DNA from 4 places in the Enterococcus sp. DIV0210g genome. Region 1 is predicted to be linked to each of the others. Evidence: predicted binding sites of a transcription regulator. Region 1 holds the regulator's gene; each other region holds the start of a gene.
The links. The regulator LexA, encoded in region 1, represses DNA repair genes until DNA is damaged. The targets are predictions, from matches to a motif close to CNAACANNTGTTNG.
Positions count from the first base shown of each region.

Region 2: a site for LexA is predicted at 2,908-2,921, ahead of uvrB (excinuclease ABC subunit UvrB). Genes of this name have one in related genera too.
Region 3: a site for LexA is predicted at 1,701-1,714, ahead of ruvA (Holliday junction branch migration protein RuvA). Genes of this name have one in related genera too.
Region 4: a site for LexA is predicted at 2,766-2,779, ahead of dinB (DNA polymerase IV). Genes of this name have one in related genera too.

Region 1 covers NZ_CP187903.1:1,201,577-1,205,763, reverse strand. Annotated here, with positions in the region: gene tkt (transketolase) at 1-1,468, opposite strand, end outside; gene IGI64_RS05885 (DUF896 family protein) at 1,578-1,817, opposite strand; gene lexA (transcriptional repressor LexA) at 1,964-2,587, shown strand; gene IGI64_RS05875 (hypothetical protein) at 2,734-2,952, shown strand; gene IGI64_RS05870 (adenine phosphoribosyltransferase) at 3,231-3,743, opposite strand; gene recJ (single-stranded-DNA-specific exonuclease RecJ) at 3,756-4,187, opposite strand, start outside.
Region 2 covers NZ_CP187903.1:1,432,874-1,437,060, forward strand. Annotated here, with positions in the region: gene uvrA (excinuclease ABC subunit UvrA) at 1-703, opposite strand, end outside; gene uvrB (excinuclease ABC subunit UvrB) at 714-2,708, opposite strand; gene IGI64_RS06965 (amino acid ABC transporter substrate-binding protein/permease) at 3,076-4,187, shown strand, end outside.
Region 3 covers NZ_CP187903.1:145,211-149,397, forward strand. Annotated here, with positions in the region: gene IGI64_RS00770 (Y-family DNA polymerase) at 1-459, opposite strand, end outside; gene IGI64_RS00775 (hypothetical protein) at 659-1,525, opposite strand; gene ruvA (Holliday junction branch migration protein RuvA) at 1,735-2,337, shown strand; gene ruvB (Holliday junction branch migration DNA helicase RuvB) at 2,348-3,352, shown strand; gene IGI64_RS00790 (TetR/AcrR family transcriptional regulator) at 3,369-3,935, shown strand; partial or broken gene IGI64_RS00795 (low molecular weight protein-tyrosine-phosphatase) at 3,949-4,187, shown strand, end outside.
Region 4 covers NZ_CP187903.1:757,757-761,943, forward strand. Annotated here, with positions in the region: gene holB (DNA polymerase III subunit delta') at 1-476, shown strand, start outside; gene IGI64_RS03740 (PSP1 domain-containing protein) at 499-1,323, shown strand; gene IGI64_RS03745 (DNA replication initiation control protein YabA) at 1,316-1,663, shown strand; gene rsmI (16S rRNA (cytidine(1402)-2'-O)-methyltransferase) at 1,783-2,652, shown strand; gene dinB (DNA polymerase IV) at 2,807-3,916, shown strand; gene nrdG (anaerobic ribonucleoside-triphosphate reductase activating protein) at 4,037-4,187, opposite strand, start outside.

The DNA of each region.
Region 1 (4,187 bases):
CTTGGACACCTGGGATGCAGCGAACAGAAGCTAATTGTTCGATTGGCTCATGCGTTGGACCATCTTCGCCTACAGCTACAGAATCATGTGTCAACACATAAGTTACTGGTGCTTTTTGAATCGCTGCTAAACGAACAGCAGGACGCAAGTAGTCAGTAAACACAAAGAATGTACCGCCATAGATCCGTGTACCGCCATGCAATTGGATACCGTTCATCGCAGCTGCCATGGCAAACTCGCGTACGCCAAACCAAATATTGCGTCCTTCGTATTGTCCTGGCTCAAAATCGTTTTCTGCGGCTACCATCGTGTTGTTAGAAGCAGAAAGATCGGCTGAACCGCCCCAGAAGCTTGGTACTGCTTTTGAGATTGCTTGGATCATTTCTTTGCTTGAAACACGGCTTGCTTGACTGCTGCCGATTTCATACGATGGTAATTCAGCATCCCAGTTTTCAGGCAGTTTTCCTGCAAATGCATCTTCGAATTGCTGTGCTAATTCAGGATGCGCATTGCGGTAATTTTCGAATTTTTCCTGCCATGCTGTTTCTGCTTTTTCACCGTCTTCGATCATTGTTTGACGGAAACGTTCTGCTACTTCTTCAGGAACGGTAAAATCAGGATATTCCCAACCGTAAACTTCTTTTGCTGAACGGATACCGTCTTCGCCGATTGGTGCGCCATGGACAGAAGAAGTTCCTTCTTTTGGTGCACCGTATCCGATGACTGTTTTCACTTCGATCAATGTTGGTTTTTCTGTTTCAGCTTTAGCTTCTTCGATTGCTTTTGAAATGGCTTCAAGATCGTTGCCGTCTTTGACTAAGATATGTTGCCATCCGTATGCTTCAAAACGTGCACCGACATTTTCAGTGAAAGCTTTTGAAGTTGGACCGTCTAATGAAATATCATTTGAATCGTATAATACGACCAATTTGCCTAATTTCATGTGTCCAGCCATTGAAGCTGCCTCTTGAGAAACACCTTCCATCAAGTCGCCGTCTCCGCATAAAGCGTAAGTGTGATGATCGACGATATCGAAGTTTTCTTTATTATAAGTTGCGCTCAAGTGTGCTTCTGCCATCGCCATACCAACAGCCATCGCGATTCCTTGTCCTAATGGTCCAGTCGTTGCTTCAACACCGTCTGTATGATGGACTTCAGGATGTCCTGGCGTTTTAGATCCCCATTGACGGAACTGCTTCAAGTCTTCGATCCCTACTTGGTAGCCTGACAAATGCAGCAAGCTGTAAAGCAATGCTGATCCATGGCCGGCAGATAATACGAAACGATCGCGGTCAGCCCAGTTTCTTGAAGTTTTTGGATTTACTTTTAGATGTTTCGTCCATAAAGCATAAGCCATCGGAGCTGCGCCCATTGGCAATCCTGGATGTCCAGAGTTTGCTTTTTGTACTGCCTCGATACTCAATGTACGAAGCGTGTTCACACCTAGTTGATCAATCTTGTCGAACAAAATAACCCCTCCATTTTAGGTTTTTTTTACTTTTATTAACCTCATTCTTATTCTAACGGATATAGGAATGGAAATCAATCTTTTTTAGTATTTTTTACCTAAAAAGAAACTATCTGCCATGCAGCCCTTTTTCTTTTTGGATTTGCTTCAATTTTTCTGGTGTGACATCTGTACCTTCAGGATCAACAACTTTTATTCCTTCGATATGATGACGCATCCCTGCACGAAAAGCCTTAAGGTATTCTTCTCGTAATTCTTTTTGCTCTTCTTCTTCTTCACTTGTCAGCTTGCCAGCTTTCTTTTTGCGGCCAAGTACGCTGATACGTGCTAATTTTTCGGGTGATAACATTACAACCCCTCCTTTTGTTCCTCTACATATTATATAAAAATGACAAAAAAAACAACTAGTTCTGTTCAATAAAATGCGAACATTTGTTTGAAACTGCTACTTTTCTATGGTAAACTTGGGATATCAAGCGAAAGAAGGTGTACCATGTGGCCCGACAAACAGAAACAAGACAAATCGAAGTGCTGAAATATATCCACGAACAGGTAGCACAAAAAGGGTATCCGCCTACAGTCAGAGAAATTGGTGAGGCAGTTCACCTTTCTTCTACTTCGACCGTCCATGGTCATTTGGCCAGATTAGAAAAAAAAGGGTTGATCCAACGCGACCCAACGAAACCAAGAGCAATCGAATTGACCACTGCTGGTCTTGACAAAATCGGTATCCAACCAACAACGATCCCTATGTTAGGAGTCGTTACTGCTGGCGAACCGATCTTAGCCGTTGAAGAAGCGTCAGACTTCTTCCCTATCCCGCCGAATCTTTCTTCTGAAGATGGTACATTATTCATGTTGACGATCCGCGGGGAAAGTATGATCAATGCCGGTATTTTGGATGGGGACCATGTGATCGTCCGCAAACAAGAAAGTGCCAATAATGGCGACATCGTGATTGCTATGACAGCAGAAGACGAAGCAACATGTAAGAGATTCTACAAAGAAGAAGATCACTTCCGTTTACAACCCGAAAATGATTTGCTGGACCCTATTATTTTAGATGAAGTGTCTATTTTGGGGCTTGTTGTAGGTTTATATAGAAGTCATATTTTTTAAAAAAAAATACGGTGAAACCCTTGAGAGATTTGGACGATCGATGATTGTTCAAATCTTTTTTCGTATTTCCTCTTTACAAACCGAACAAACATTCGTATACTGTTTATACAAACGTTTGTTCGTATAAATGAATGAGGTGATTATCGATGAAAGCAATGAGACGTTTTGGATTTATATTGTTGGTTTTATTCTTAGGTATTTTGATTGGTAATTTTGGTATTCAAACAGCACTTTTAGTTTTCGCGCCTTTGTTCACTTTATGGTTTATGTTATGGGATGAAAAGAAATATCGCCAAATCGAACGGCGAAAGAACAATGAAGAATCTTTTTACAACGAACCTTACTACAGATCCAGGCAATCCTGATAAAAAAGCATAGTTTTTTCATCAGGGAGATCTGCTGTCCTCTTCTTTGCTGGATACCAACTCCCCAGAAAGAAGCAACGGATGATACTGTTCTCATTTCAACCATGTGGATGTTTCCCGCCTATTGATTTTTTGTACCAAGATCCAGCTTGTTCCCCCCTAATGAGCAACGCTGATCTTTTACCTGTGATGAAAGAATCTGTTCATCACAAAAAGAACCTGAAACGTAATAATGTTCCAGGTTCTTTTTCTATCTTCTAAACACTATCTTCTGATTTCTAGTAATCCATCAATGCGATGATGTCATAACCGTCGATTTTATCGCGACCGTGTAAATCATTTAATTCAATCAAGAAAGCACAACCTACGACGATACCGCCTAATTTTTCGATCAATTCGATAGTTGCTTTGATCGTACCGCCTGTTGCCAATAAATCATCGCAGATCAAAACGCGTTGACCAGGCGTGATTGCATCTTTATGAAGAGTCAATGTATCTGTACCATATTCCAGATCATACGTCACTTCAATGGTTTCGCGAGGCAATTTTCCTTTTTTACGTACTGGAGCAAAGCCGACCCCTAGTTCATACGCTACAGGGCAGCCGACGATAAATCCGCGTGCTTCCGGCCCTACTACCATGTCGATACGTTTTTCTTGGGCATAATTGACGATTTGCTTGGTTGCTTCACGATACGCTTCTCCATCAGCCATCAAAGGCGAGATGTCTCGGAATGTGATGCCTTCTGATGGGTAATCAGGAATACTTGCAATATAATTTTTTAAATCCACAGTTGGTTCCTCCTATTTTGTCAGCCATTCTTTAATGGCTGGAACATCGCTTAAAAGCAGAAATTCCTCTATTTTTATTTTTTTCAAACGTTGCTGATAGTTCTCACTGTCCGTCAACGGATGGTTTACCGGGTCAGCAACTTTTTGCATGATGCCGTCTTGAATCGTGACAAACCCAAGTTCAGCAAATACTTGGATCATAAAAACTAATAATTTTTGCGGTATTTTCAAATATTGTGCGACCGCACCTGTTTTATGTCGAACATCGACTTTGTCCTGAGCTTGGATAAATTTGAATAAACGTGCGTATTGTTCTCTAGAGCCGACTCCGTTCAAATAGGCTTCATCTTCAGTAATACCTAAAAAATAGATACGGCTGAAATCACCGTAATCAGCAACCTCTTTTAGATCTGCCAAATCAGCTGGACAATCCGCTACAACTAA
Region 2 (4,187 bases), 230 kb from region 1:
TCGCATAGCCTTCAGCTAAACGCAACGCAGCTTCGAAAGAATCGAACAAACGTGAACGAACGCCATCTTTTACAATGATTCGGTCAACAACGATTGCAATATCATGTTTCTTATTTTTCTCTAATTCTGGCACTTCGCTTAAATCATAGACCTCGCCGTCAACACGAACCCGAACATATCCTTCACGTTGGATACGTTCGAATACTTTTTTGTGCTGCCCTTTTTTCTTTGAAACGATTGGTGCTAAAATTTGGATTTTTGTCCGCTCCGGCAATTCCAATACTTTATCGACCATTTGTTCCACAGACTGGCTTGTGATTTCGATATGATCATTTGGACAAATTGGATGTCCCACTCGTGCAAACAACAAGCGAAGGTAATCATTGATCTCTGTTACCGTACCGACTGTTGAACGGGGATTTTTGCTGGTCGTTTTTTGATCAATGGAAATCGCAGGGCTTAATCCGTCGATACTGTCGACATCTGGTTTATCCATTTGACCTAAAAATTGGCGTGCATACGCAGAAAGACTTTCGACATAACGTCTTTGTCCTTCTGCATATAGCGTATCAAATGCCAATGAACTTTTTCCTGAACCAGAAAGACCAGTGACGACCACAAACTGATCGCGGGGAATCGTCACGTCTACATTTTTCAAATTATGCGCGCGAGCGCCATGAATCGTAATTTTATCGTTAGCCATTCCTAACCTCCTATTTTGCTGCTTTTAATTCTAAAATGGTATCACGCAGCGTTGCCGCTGTTTCGAAATCCAATGCTTTGGCAGCTTCTCGCATTTCTTTTTCCATATTCATCAGCAGCAATTCTTTCTCTTCTTTAGACATATCTTCATAAGACTCTTGAAGAGAGGTATCTGTTTCTTTATCCGCCTCTTTGGTGATCGAGATCAAATCACGGATTTCTTTGATAATCGTTTTCGGAACGATTCCATGTTCTTCATTGTATTTTTCTTGGATGGCACGACGTCTTGAAGTTTCTTCCATCGCCAAGCGCATTGAATCAGTCATTCTGTCGGCATACATGATTACTTTACCTTCTGAATTTCGGGCAGCCCGGCCAATTGTTTGGACTAAGGAACGCTCACTTCGCAAAAATCCTTCTTTGTCGGCATCTAAAATCGCAACTAACGATACCTCAGGAACATCCAATCCTTCACGAAGCAAGTTGATCCCTACTAAAACGTCGAATTCTCCTAAACGCAGATCACGAATGATCTCTGTCCGTTCTAACGTTTTGATATCACTGTGGAGATATTTGACTTTGATTCCTAATTCTTTGAAGTAATCAGTCAAGTCTTCAGACATTTTTTTCGTCAAAGTCGTGACAAATACACGCTGATTTTTTTCGATACGGTCGTTGATTTCACCTACCAAGTCATCGATTTGTCCCATGATCGGACGTACCTCGATGATTGGATCTAACAATCCTGTTGGTCGAATGATTTGTTGGATCACTGTATCTGTTTGAGTGTTCTCATAATCACCCGGTGTCGCTGAGACATAAATGATTTGATTGACATGCTGTTCAAACTCTTCCAAACGCAGCGGACGGTTATCTAGTGCAGACGGCAAACGGAACCCGTAATCGACAAGCATTTGTTTTCGTGCGCGGTCGCCATTGTACATTCCGCGGATCTGCGGCATCGTCACATGGGATTCATCCACGACAAGCAGATAATCTTCCGGGAAGAAGTCCAGCAATGTATACGGCGGCTCTCCTTCTTTTCGACCATCCATATGACGAGAATAGTTTTCGATCCCAGAGGTATAACCCATTTCCAACATCATTTCTATATCATAATTGGTCCGTTGTTCTAAACGCTGTGCTTCCAATAATTTCTCTTCGCTGCGCAAAATCTTCAAACGCATCTCCAGCTCTGCTTTGATATTAGCTACAGCATGTTCCATGTTGTTCTCATCTGTAACAAAGTGAGTTGCCGGGAAAATCGCTACATGTTCTGTTTCACCTAACACTTCCCCTGTTAACGCATCTACTTCACGGATACGTTCCACTTCATCGCCAAAAAATTCAACACGCAACGCACGCTCATCGCGAGAAGCAGGGAAAATCTCCACCACATCTCCTCGTACACGGAAACGTCCTCGTTGGAAATCGATGTCATTTCGTTCAAATTGGATATTGACTAGATCGCGGATCAATTGGCTTCGATCAAGTTCTGCTCCTTTTCGAATGGAAACAACTTTCTTTTGATATTCCATCGGCGAGCCCAAACCAAAGATACACGAAACAGAGGCAACAACAATCACATCATTTCGTTCTAGTAATGAACTTGTAGCTGAATGTCGCAGTTTATCGATTTCATCATTGATACTTGAATCTTTTTCGATATACGTATCGCTAGAAGGCACATACGCTTCTGGCTGATAATAATCATAATAAGAAACAAAGTATTCGACGGCATTATTAGGAAAGAATTCTTTAAATTCTCCATATAATTGTCCTGCGAGTGTCTTATTATGAGCAATAATCAATGTCGGTTTATTTACTTCTTTGATAACATTTGAAATCGTGTACGTTTTCCCCGTACCGGTCGCACCTAACAAAATCTGCGCTTTCTTTTTCTCTTCGATGCCTTCGACCAATTGCGCAATGGCTTGCGGCTGATCGCCAGATGGCTGGTACTTCGAAACTAATTCAAATTGTCGGGAGGTATCTCTCTCGATCATCCTGCATCCTCCTTATCGTTTATCAAGCTTTGAGCAGACAAGTCTATGTCGCAAAGACCACGGACGAAAAAACGAAAAATGATCATTTCTTCCATCTTCCGTTCTTCTCCCCGCAAAAACTGCGCACTTTTCTACTATTATAGAAGCCAGCTGAACAAGTAGTTTTCAGTCATGGCATTTATATCAAATTATACCACACCGAACATACTTTCGCCAGTTCTTTGTACTCTTATATACTTATGTTATGTTTTGTGACATCAAATGTAACATTCTGAGAACTTTTTTCTTTTTTCGTTTAAAGAAACTTGTCTATTCAACAGAGTATCCCCTATAATAATAAAATATTGGAAATATTAGGAGGTTAATTATGAAAAGGAACCATTTGTTTTACTCATTGATTTTCATAATGACAGGACTTGTGACATTTGCTTTCAGCAGCCCGGCACAAGCGGAAAATACAACGGCAAGTTCAGCCGCAGGCGAGACGATGAAACAAATCGAGCCTAAAAAAGATAAATATGTCATCGCCAGCGACTCTGCTTTCGCACCTTTCGAATTTCAGAATGCGCAAGGCGAATATGTAGGAATCGATGTTGACTTGATGGAAGAAATCGCAAAACTCCAAGGATTCAATATCCAAATGGACTTCCGCGGTTTCTCAGCAGCGCTCCAAGCGTTAGAATCTGGTCAAGCAGACGGAATGATCGCCGGAATGACGGTCACTGACGAAAGAAAGAAAAGCTATGATTTCTCTGACCCTTACTTCGACAGCGGGATTCAAATCGGTGTCAAAAAAGACGATACTTCCGTTAAGTCTTATGAAGATCTCGATGGAAAAACAGTCGGTGCAAAAGTTGGTACAGAAAGTGCAGATTTCTTAACAGCAAATGCAGATAAATACGGCTTCAACGTCAAATTCTTCGATGCAGCTGATCAGCTTTACGATAGCTTGCGAGTGGGCGCTATCGACGCATTGATGGATGATTATCCCGTGATCGGTTACGCAATCAAACAAGGGCAAGAAATTGCTACCCCTATCGCAAAAGAATCTGGCGGACAATATGCGTTCGCTGTCAAAAAAGGTCAAAATCCTGAACTGCTTCAAATGTTCAATGAAGGTTTGAAAGAATTAAAACGCACAGGCGCTTATGATGAAATCATCAACCGCTACATCAGCACGGACGACAGCCCAGCTCAAAACGAAGATCAGCCAGATGAGTCGTCGATTATCGGCTTGATCAAAAATAACTATCGCGCGCTATTAAATGGTTTATGGCAAACAATCGTCCTTTCGATCGTTTCCTTTGCTTTAGCAATCGTGATCGGTGTGATTTTCGGTTTATTCAGCGTATCACCTGTCCGTGCATTGCGTACATTAGCTACTATTTACGTTGACGTGATTCGTGGTATCCCGATGATGGTACTTGCTTTCTTTATTTTCTTCGGATTGCCAGGAATCGTCGGTTTTACTATTCCAGA
Region 3 (4,187 bases), 1.1 Mb from region 1:
TAATTTAGCCAATTCATATGCTGTTTTTACATTAAAAAGGTTCAAGCCTTCTGTTACATCAAGAAAACTCTCATCTACAGAATACACATGGTGATTTGCTTCATCTGCGTATTTTCTATAGATGTTGTTGATCTCCATGTTTTTTTGCATATAATAAGCCATTCTTGGCGGTGCAATCACAAGATCAGGCGGGTAGGGGAAAGGAAGATCACGTGCGCGGCTGATATTGGAGATACCGTACGCTTTTTTTGCTGCAGGGCTTGAAGCTAAAATCAGGCCGCTGCCGCGTTCATTTGAATTATCTGATGGATAGGACATAACGACTAATTTAGCTTTCAAAGGGTTCAAGCCGCGTTCCACGCATTCTACTGAAGCATAAAAAGACTTGCAGTCAATACATAGGATGTCCCTGCTAGGTTCTTTATGATAATCAAAGATAGGATTTTGATTTTCTAACATAACATTCACCTCGACATACCAATTAGAACATATGTTCGCGTTTCGTGTCAATAAAAACAAAAGGAAGTCCAAAGAAAAAAATAATGGATTGATTTTTTTAAGGTATCGAGCAGCTGGATTCTATGATTTTTATAAAAAAAGAACTAACGAAAAAAAACAGCCAGCTATTTCTCATACCTTGAATAGCTGGTTGGTTTTTTTATTGAAATGCAGCCGGTACTTGATCAAATGCCACAGATTCCACTTTGACATACTCTTTTTCTTGTTCATTTTGAGTCACGCTCATACCTAATAACACACCTGTTTTAGCATCCACATTCAATTTGAAATGGTCGCCTTGATAGATTGTCTGATTGTCACCAGAAAAAGTACCTTCTATAACAATGGTGTTACGTCCGCAAATCAGTTCAGTGCCGGTCAGTTCATAAAGTGAGGAATCTTCTAAAATTCTAAGTGCAAGTTCAGACGGCAAAGCTACGATTTTTGCAGTGGTGAAATGATTTAAATCTTGCCGTGCGTTATAGGATTTTGTGCCATCTGCTTCAACAGTGACACTTTCCGCTAAAGTCATAGCCTGACTGTTTTCCGGGTCACTCGCTGATTTAGATTGATGCATTTGACTAGGGTTATGGTTTATTTGACTGTACTTTTCTGAATAGATCGATCCGTTTTCGTAAAGTACGATATCTTGACCTGATTCATCGGTATTTGTCTCGATTTGCGTTAAGTGGTTATCTGGCATGTTTACCGCAGAAAGATGAATGGACTTAGCTGATTCGCCTGTTTTTACTACATAAGTAAATTGAACATCGATACTGTGATAGTAGTCAATGGCGTTGATCATGCGGTAAACAGCTTCTTGTTTTGTCGTGATTTCGTTATCGACAGATACAGGTGTAACAGTTATCTCGCTGTTCTTTTCTTCAGTTTCGCTTTTTTTCGTGTATGTATATGTAGATGGGCGTGATGCTTCTTCTTTTTCTTTGTGTATTGTTAGAACAGTATAAGCTGCTCCAGCTAGGAATAGCGCTGCCGCTCCTAAAATGATTCCTTTCGTATGACGCATTTTCTTCTCCTCCTTTATAGATAACATATCTTGAAATAAGTTTTTCTGATTATACCAAAAATACGTGGAAGAAAAGATGAAAGTTCGTTAAGAGAACGCTATTTTTATTAGTTCAGAATCGTATCCAGAAAAGAAACTGCTCTTTCACAACCATCTCACTTGTGATAAAATAAAGGGAACGTATGTGTGGAAAAGAAAGAGGAAAAGAAATGTATGAGTATCTTAAAGGGATCGTTACTTTTATCAATCCTTATTATATTGTCGTTGAAAATCAAGGAATCGGCTATCAGATTGCTTTAGGAAATCCGTACCGTTACAGCAGTAAATTAAACCAAGAAATCATGATTTATCTGCATCAAGTAATTCGAGAAGATACCCATTCGCTCTATGGATTTGGCACTCTTGAAGAGAAACAGCTTTTCTTGAAACTAGTCAGTGTTTCCGGTATCGGACCTAAAAGCGCGCTGGCAATCATGGCGAGCGATGACCATGCTGGATTGATCCAAGCGATGGAAACAGGAGACGTCACTTATTTGACGAAATTCCCTGGAGTCGGAAAGAAAACAGCGCAGCAGATGATTTTAGATTTGAAAGGCAAGCTTGGCGAACTAGGGGGAGCTCTGCCAGTGAACTTGTTTGATCATGCGGAGGCCGAAGATACTGTAGCACTTTCAGAAGCAATGGAAGCCTTGAAAGCATTAGGCTACAGTGACAAAGAAATCAAACGAGCTGAGAAACAGTTGAAAGAATTGGACAATTTGACAACAGATGAATATCTGCGTCAAGCATTGAAATTAATGATGAAAAAATAGGAGGTACGGCATGACAGATGAATATCTTTTATCTCCGGAATCCGGTGATAATGAACGTAGTTTGGAAAAGTCCCTCCGTCCGCAATTTTTGACGCAATATATCGGACAAGACAAAGTCAAAAAAGAACTGCAGATTTATATCGAAGCAGCAAAAAGCCGCGAAGAACCACTTGATCACGTCTTGCTTTATGGACCGCCTGGATTAGGTAAAACCACAATGGCGATGGTTATTTCCAATGAGATGAACGTAAATATACGTACGACCAGCGGACCGGCAATCGAACGGCCTGGCGATCTTGTGGCGATTTTGAATGAACTTGAAGCAGGAGATGTCTTGTTTATCGATGAGATCCACCGACTCCCTCGAGTAGCAGAAGAGATGCTTTATTCTGCAATGGAAGACTTTTATGTCGATATCATGGTAGGCCAAGGCCCTGCAGCACACCCTGTTCATTTCCCATTGCCTCCTTTTACACTGATTGGAGCGACGACCAGAGCTGGTATGCTTTCTGCACCGTTGAGAGATCGTTTTGGTATTATTTCTCATATGGAATATTACAGCGAGACAGATTTGGAAGAAATCGTGATCCGTTCAGCAGATATTTTTCAGACGGAAATCATTGAGTCAGGGGCGATAGAGATTGCACGCCGATCCAGAGGTACGCCAAGGATTGCTAACCGCTTATTGAAACGTGTCCGTGATTTTGCCCAGGTTCAGGCAAATGGGGTGATTGACGAAGCGATTGCCGATCAAGCACTGACGCTTCTGCAAGTTGATCATGCAGGTCTGGATTATGTCGATCAGAAACTATTGAAGACGATGATCGAACTTTACGGCGGCGGTCCAGTAGGTTTAAGTACATTGTCAGTCAATATCGGTGAAGAAAGAGAGACCGTCGAGGACATGTATGAACCATTCCTTATCCAAAAAGGCTTTTTGAAGCGGACACCGCGTGGAAGAATCGCGACCGCCTATGCTTATGAACACTTTGGCTATGAATATCAAACGATGTAATAAGTGAGGGAAGAAAATGAGTGAGGGAAATCGAACAAAGTACCTTCTAAAAGAGTCTTTGATCGACTTATGCAGACAGCAGTCTTTTCATAAAATCAGCGTTCAGCAGATTGCGCAAAAAGCAGAAGTCAATCGTCAGACATTTTATTACCATTTTTCGGATAAATATGACCTGTTGCGCTGGATTTATCAAGAGGATGCTTTGCGTTTTCTTGACAGTCAGCTGATTTCTTTAGATAACTGGGAGGAACAGGCACTGAAAATGCTGAAATCCATCGCAGCCAATAAAGAATTTTATCAAAATACGGTAGAAGCGGATCAAGAAATCCTGCAAAATGAATTTACAAAAGTGATCCAGTTATCATTTATCAAACTTTTTGAGCAAATGGATGAAGAAAAGCAATTATCCAAAACAGATAAATTGTTTTATGCCCGTTTTTTCTCTTATGGATGCAGCGGGGTACTGATTCATTGGATTTCTGAAGGATACAAAGAAACGCCGATGGAAATCGCGATGCAGCTGTTTCGCTTAGCAAAGGATACAGAATTGTACTCGTATCGTTTATATGAAAAAGAAGAATAAGGAGGAAGACGAAATGACAAAAATCTTATTTGTTTGTTTAGGGAATATCTGCCGCTCACCAATGGCTGAAGGGCTGCTGCAAAAGAAGATCCAGCAGGCAAATCAGGAAGATCGTTTTTTTGTCGACTCTGCAGCCACAAGTTCTTATGAAGTGGGCAATCGACCACATCCAGGAACGTAGCAAATCTTCCGCCAAGAAAATATTTCTTTTGAGAATATGCGGGCTCGTCAAATCCGCCAAGATGATTTTAA
Region 4 (4,187 bases), 440 kb from region 1:
TCCAATCACGTTGTCAAGTACTTCATTTTCAAGAATTATCAAAACCTGCTCTCGTGAAAAGACTGCAAAAAGAGGAGATTTCATTAGAAAAAGCCCAACTTTTAGCTTTCTTAACAAACAGTTTCGGAAAAGCAGTTGAAATCTCTCAAGATGAATGGTTTAATGAGGCTAAGGACACGATTCGGCAATGGTTTTCTTATTTGATCGAATCAGATCCTCAAGCGTTCATCTATGTCCAAAAGAAGATGACAAAGGTTTTCAAAGAAAAAGAACAGCAATTTTCAGCACTTTCAATGTTGTTGTTTTATTTTCAAGAAGCCCAACGCAAAGCAGTCTCGCAGAATGAACGTGCGCGAATAAAATCGACGAACCAAACGATTGAACGCATTCTTTCAGCGGAACAGAAATTGAGAAGCAATGTCAGTTTCCAATCCGTTGCGGAACAGCTCGCTCTGCAAGTAGTTTTTAGTCTTTAAAGAATGGCAAGGGAGGATGGAAATGACTGAAGTAGTAGGCGTTCGCTATCGAGAAGCTGGGCATATCTATTATTTTGCACCAGACGGCTCTGAATATTTTTATAATGACAAGGTATTGGTCGAATCGCAGCAAACCTTACATATCGCAACGGTTGCCATCCCTAAACAAGAACTTGCTCCAGAAGATTTGCCGGCAGAGTTAAGCCCGATTTTGCATAAAGCAACAACGAAGGAATTGATCCAAGAACAAAAAAATCGAAACGATGCTATGAAAGCATTCGATATCGGCAAACAAAAAATCCGCGAACATGGATTAGAAATGAAATTAGTCAAAGTAGAATATACATTTGACCGCAGTAAAATGATTTTTTCGTTTACTGCAGACGGCAGGATCGATTTTCGCCAACTGGTCAAAGAACTTGCAGGTATTTTTCGCACGAGGATCGAATTGCGTCAAATCGGTGTGAGAGATGAAGCAAAACTTATCGGAGGAATAGGCCCTTGCGGCAGGCAGCTATGCTGTTCGACGTTTTTAGGAGATTTCATTCCTGTATCGATAAAAATGGCAAAAGACCAAGGATTAGCATTGAATCCCGCGAAAATTTCCGGGTTATGCGGACGGCTGATGTGCTGTTTGCAATATGAGAATGATGAATATGAATCGGCCAAAAAAGAACTCCCAGATTTTGGTCAGATGATCGAGACACCAGACGGCAGCGGAAAAGTGGTAGGTCTAAACCTGCTGAGCCGTCTTGTAAAAATTCGATTAATAGGGCGGGAAACCCCTGTCGAATATGAATGGGATGAACTAAAAGAACTCGTCCAAGCAGGTGATATCAATGGATAAACGATCATTATACGACGGCTTGAACCAATTAGAATCAGAGCTGCGGAATACGTTAACAGAATTAGTCGAAATGAAAAATGCATTGCATGAGATCGTGGAAAAAAATACGACTCTTGAAATGGAAAACCAGCGTCTGCGCGAACACATCAGAGAATTGAATCAAGTAGCGGAAGCACCTGCAGAACGGGTCAAACAAGAATTATCTAAATCAAGGATGAATTTAGAGAAAATCTATGAAGAAGGATTCCATGTTTGTTATGATCTCTACGGTTCCCGCAGAGAAAATGATGAGCCTTGTGCTTTTTGCTTAGAAGTAATCTATCGTGAGAGCGGACGCTAATAAAAAAGAGAAATTGTTCATTAAACAAAACGGATTTCTGTATAAATGAATTATGCAGGATATAAAAAGGCTGGAACAAGGCGAGAGTTTTGTCCAGCCTCTTTTTGATGGAGGAAGAAATGAAAAAACAAAAAAGCTTCAAGGGACAGTACGAGACCGGCACTCTTTACCTTGTTCCGACCCCAATTGGTAATTTAGAAGATATGAGCTTCCGCAGTGTCCAAACGCTGAAAGACGCGGACCTGATCGCCAGCGAAGATACACGAAACACACAAAAGCTGCTCAATCATTTTGAGATCCAGACACCGCAAAAAAGTTTGCATGAACATAACTACAAAGAACGGATTCCTCAATTGCTGGAATTTTTGCAAGATGGAAAATCGATCGCACAAGTCAGCGATGCAGGCATGCCTTCGATTAGTGACCCTGGCCATGAACTAGTGACAGCTTGTATTGAACAAGATATTCCTGTTGTTTCGCTGCCTGGACCAACTGCTGGAATGACCGCATTAGTCGCTTCGGGGCTTTCACCGCAGCCTTTTTTGTTTTATGGTTTCTTGCCAAGAAAGAAAAAAGAACAGCAGCTTGCTTTGACACAACTAAAAGAGCATGAAGAGACATTGATTTTCTATGAATCTCCTTATCGTTTGACAAGTACATTGGAAAATTTTCTAGCTGTGTTTGGAAATCGGCAAGTTGTTTTGTGTCGTGAATTGACGAAAATCCATGAAGAATATTTGCGCGGATCCGTTGAAGAACTACTAGCTTATTTAGAAGAAACGCCCGTAAAAGGGGAATGCTGTTTAATGGTTTCTGGAAATACAGAAGAAGAAGCCGTTGAAGTCACAGATAAAACATTGAAAGAGCAAGTAGAAGAACGCATTGCAGAAGGTATGAAAACCAATGCAGCAATCAAAGAAGTAGCTGTAAAAAATGGGATAAAAAAACAAGAAGTGTATCGTCAGTTCCACGAATTAGATGCAGAGTGATTTGGTAAAAGTCATCAGTTAAGAAGGTTGCGGCATAGGCCGCAACCTTTTTTTCTCCTTTGTTCATTGGCTTTTTCTTAAACTTAGAAAAACAAACGATTAATAATTGTAAAGGAACAAATGTTCTTATATAATGAACAGTGAGGTGGGGAAGATGGAACTGCGATTTCCGTTACGTAATGATACGTCAAGAAAAATCATCCATATCGATATGGATGCGTTTTTTGCTTCAGTTGAAGAAAGAGATGATCCTAGTTTAAAAGGATTTCCTTTAGTCATTGCTCGACATCCAAGTGATACAGGCGGACGGGGCGTAGTGACTACAGCAAATTACGCTGCACGAAAATACGGGATCCATTCGGCAATGAGTGCGCAAAAAGCATTTGAGCTGTGCCCTCAAGCAATCTTCAAACCAGGAGATTATGAAAAATACCGCGAGATTTCTCAAATCGTCCGCGAAATCTTTCATCGCTATACAGATGTAGTGGAGCCTGTCAGTATCGATGAAGCTTATCTGGATGTCACAGTCAATAAAATCAACTGCAAATCCGCGATCAAGATTGCACGAATGATCCAAGCTGATATCTGGGAAGCAGTCCAGCTGACATGCTCAGCTGGTGTAAGCTACAATAAATTTTTGGCGAAACTTGCTTCGGACTATCAAAAACCCCAAGGAATCACCGTTGTTACGCCCAACGATGCGCAAGTTTTTTTAAAGAGTCTGCCGATTGAAAAATTTCACGGAGTAGGAAAGAAAACTGTTCCTCGGATGCACGAATTAGGGATTTTTAATGGACAAGATCTCTATGAGCGAAGCGAAATGGAAATGATCCAGCTTTTTGGGAAAATGGGCTATTCTCTTTATCGAAAAGTTCGAGGCATCCATGATTCTCCAGTAACCGTCAGCAGAGAGCGGAAATCAGTCGGAAAAGAACACACGTATGGACAGCCATTACGGACCGAAGAAGAAGTACTGGCACAGTTGCGGCAATTAGCTGAAAAAGTCGAAAATTCATTGAAAAGAGTCCAAAAACACGGCAAAACTGTGGTATTGAAAGTTCGTTATACTGATTATTCGACAGTCACAAAACGCGTGACTTTGCCAGAATATGTCCATAAAAAAGAAGAGCTGTTTTATCAAGCAAGCTTGATCTGGGAAGAAGTCCTGGGCGTCGAAAAAGGGATTCGACTCCTAGGCATCACATTGACGAATCTTGATCCAATGACCTATGAGAATATCGTGCTGCCATTATGGGAACACTAAAAAACATCGCGCCAGCAAAAAAGACGCGGTGTTTTTCTGCAGAATTCGATTCTAAATCCAGACATCAAAAAGACCGACACTAAATAAGTGTCGGTCTTTTTGACATGGTTTCTGCAGATTTTATATTAATTCTTGTTTTTTGATGGTTTCATATTCTGTATCTGCATCTTTGCATTTTGACCAAATAACGGCTTTATTTTCAGCTAATGAACGGGGGACATCGATGATCCGCTGATTGCTGCTTCCGCGAAATTGAAGTTGCAAGTTCTTT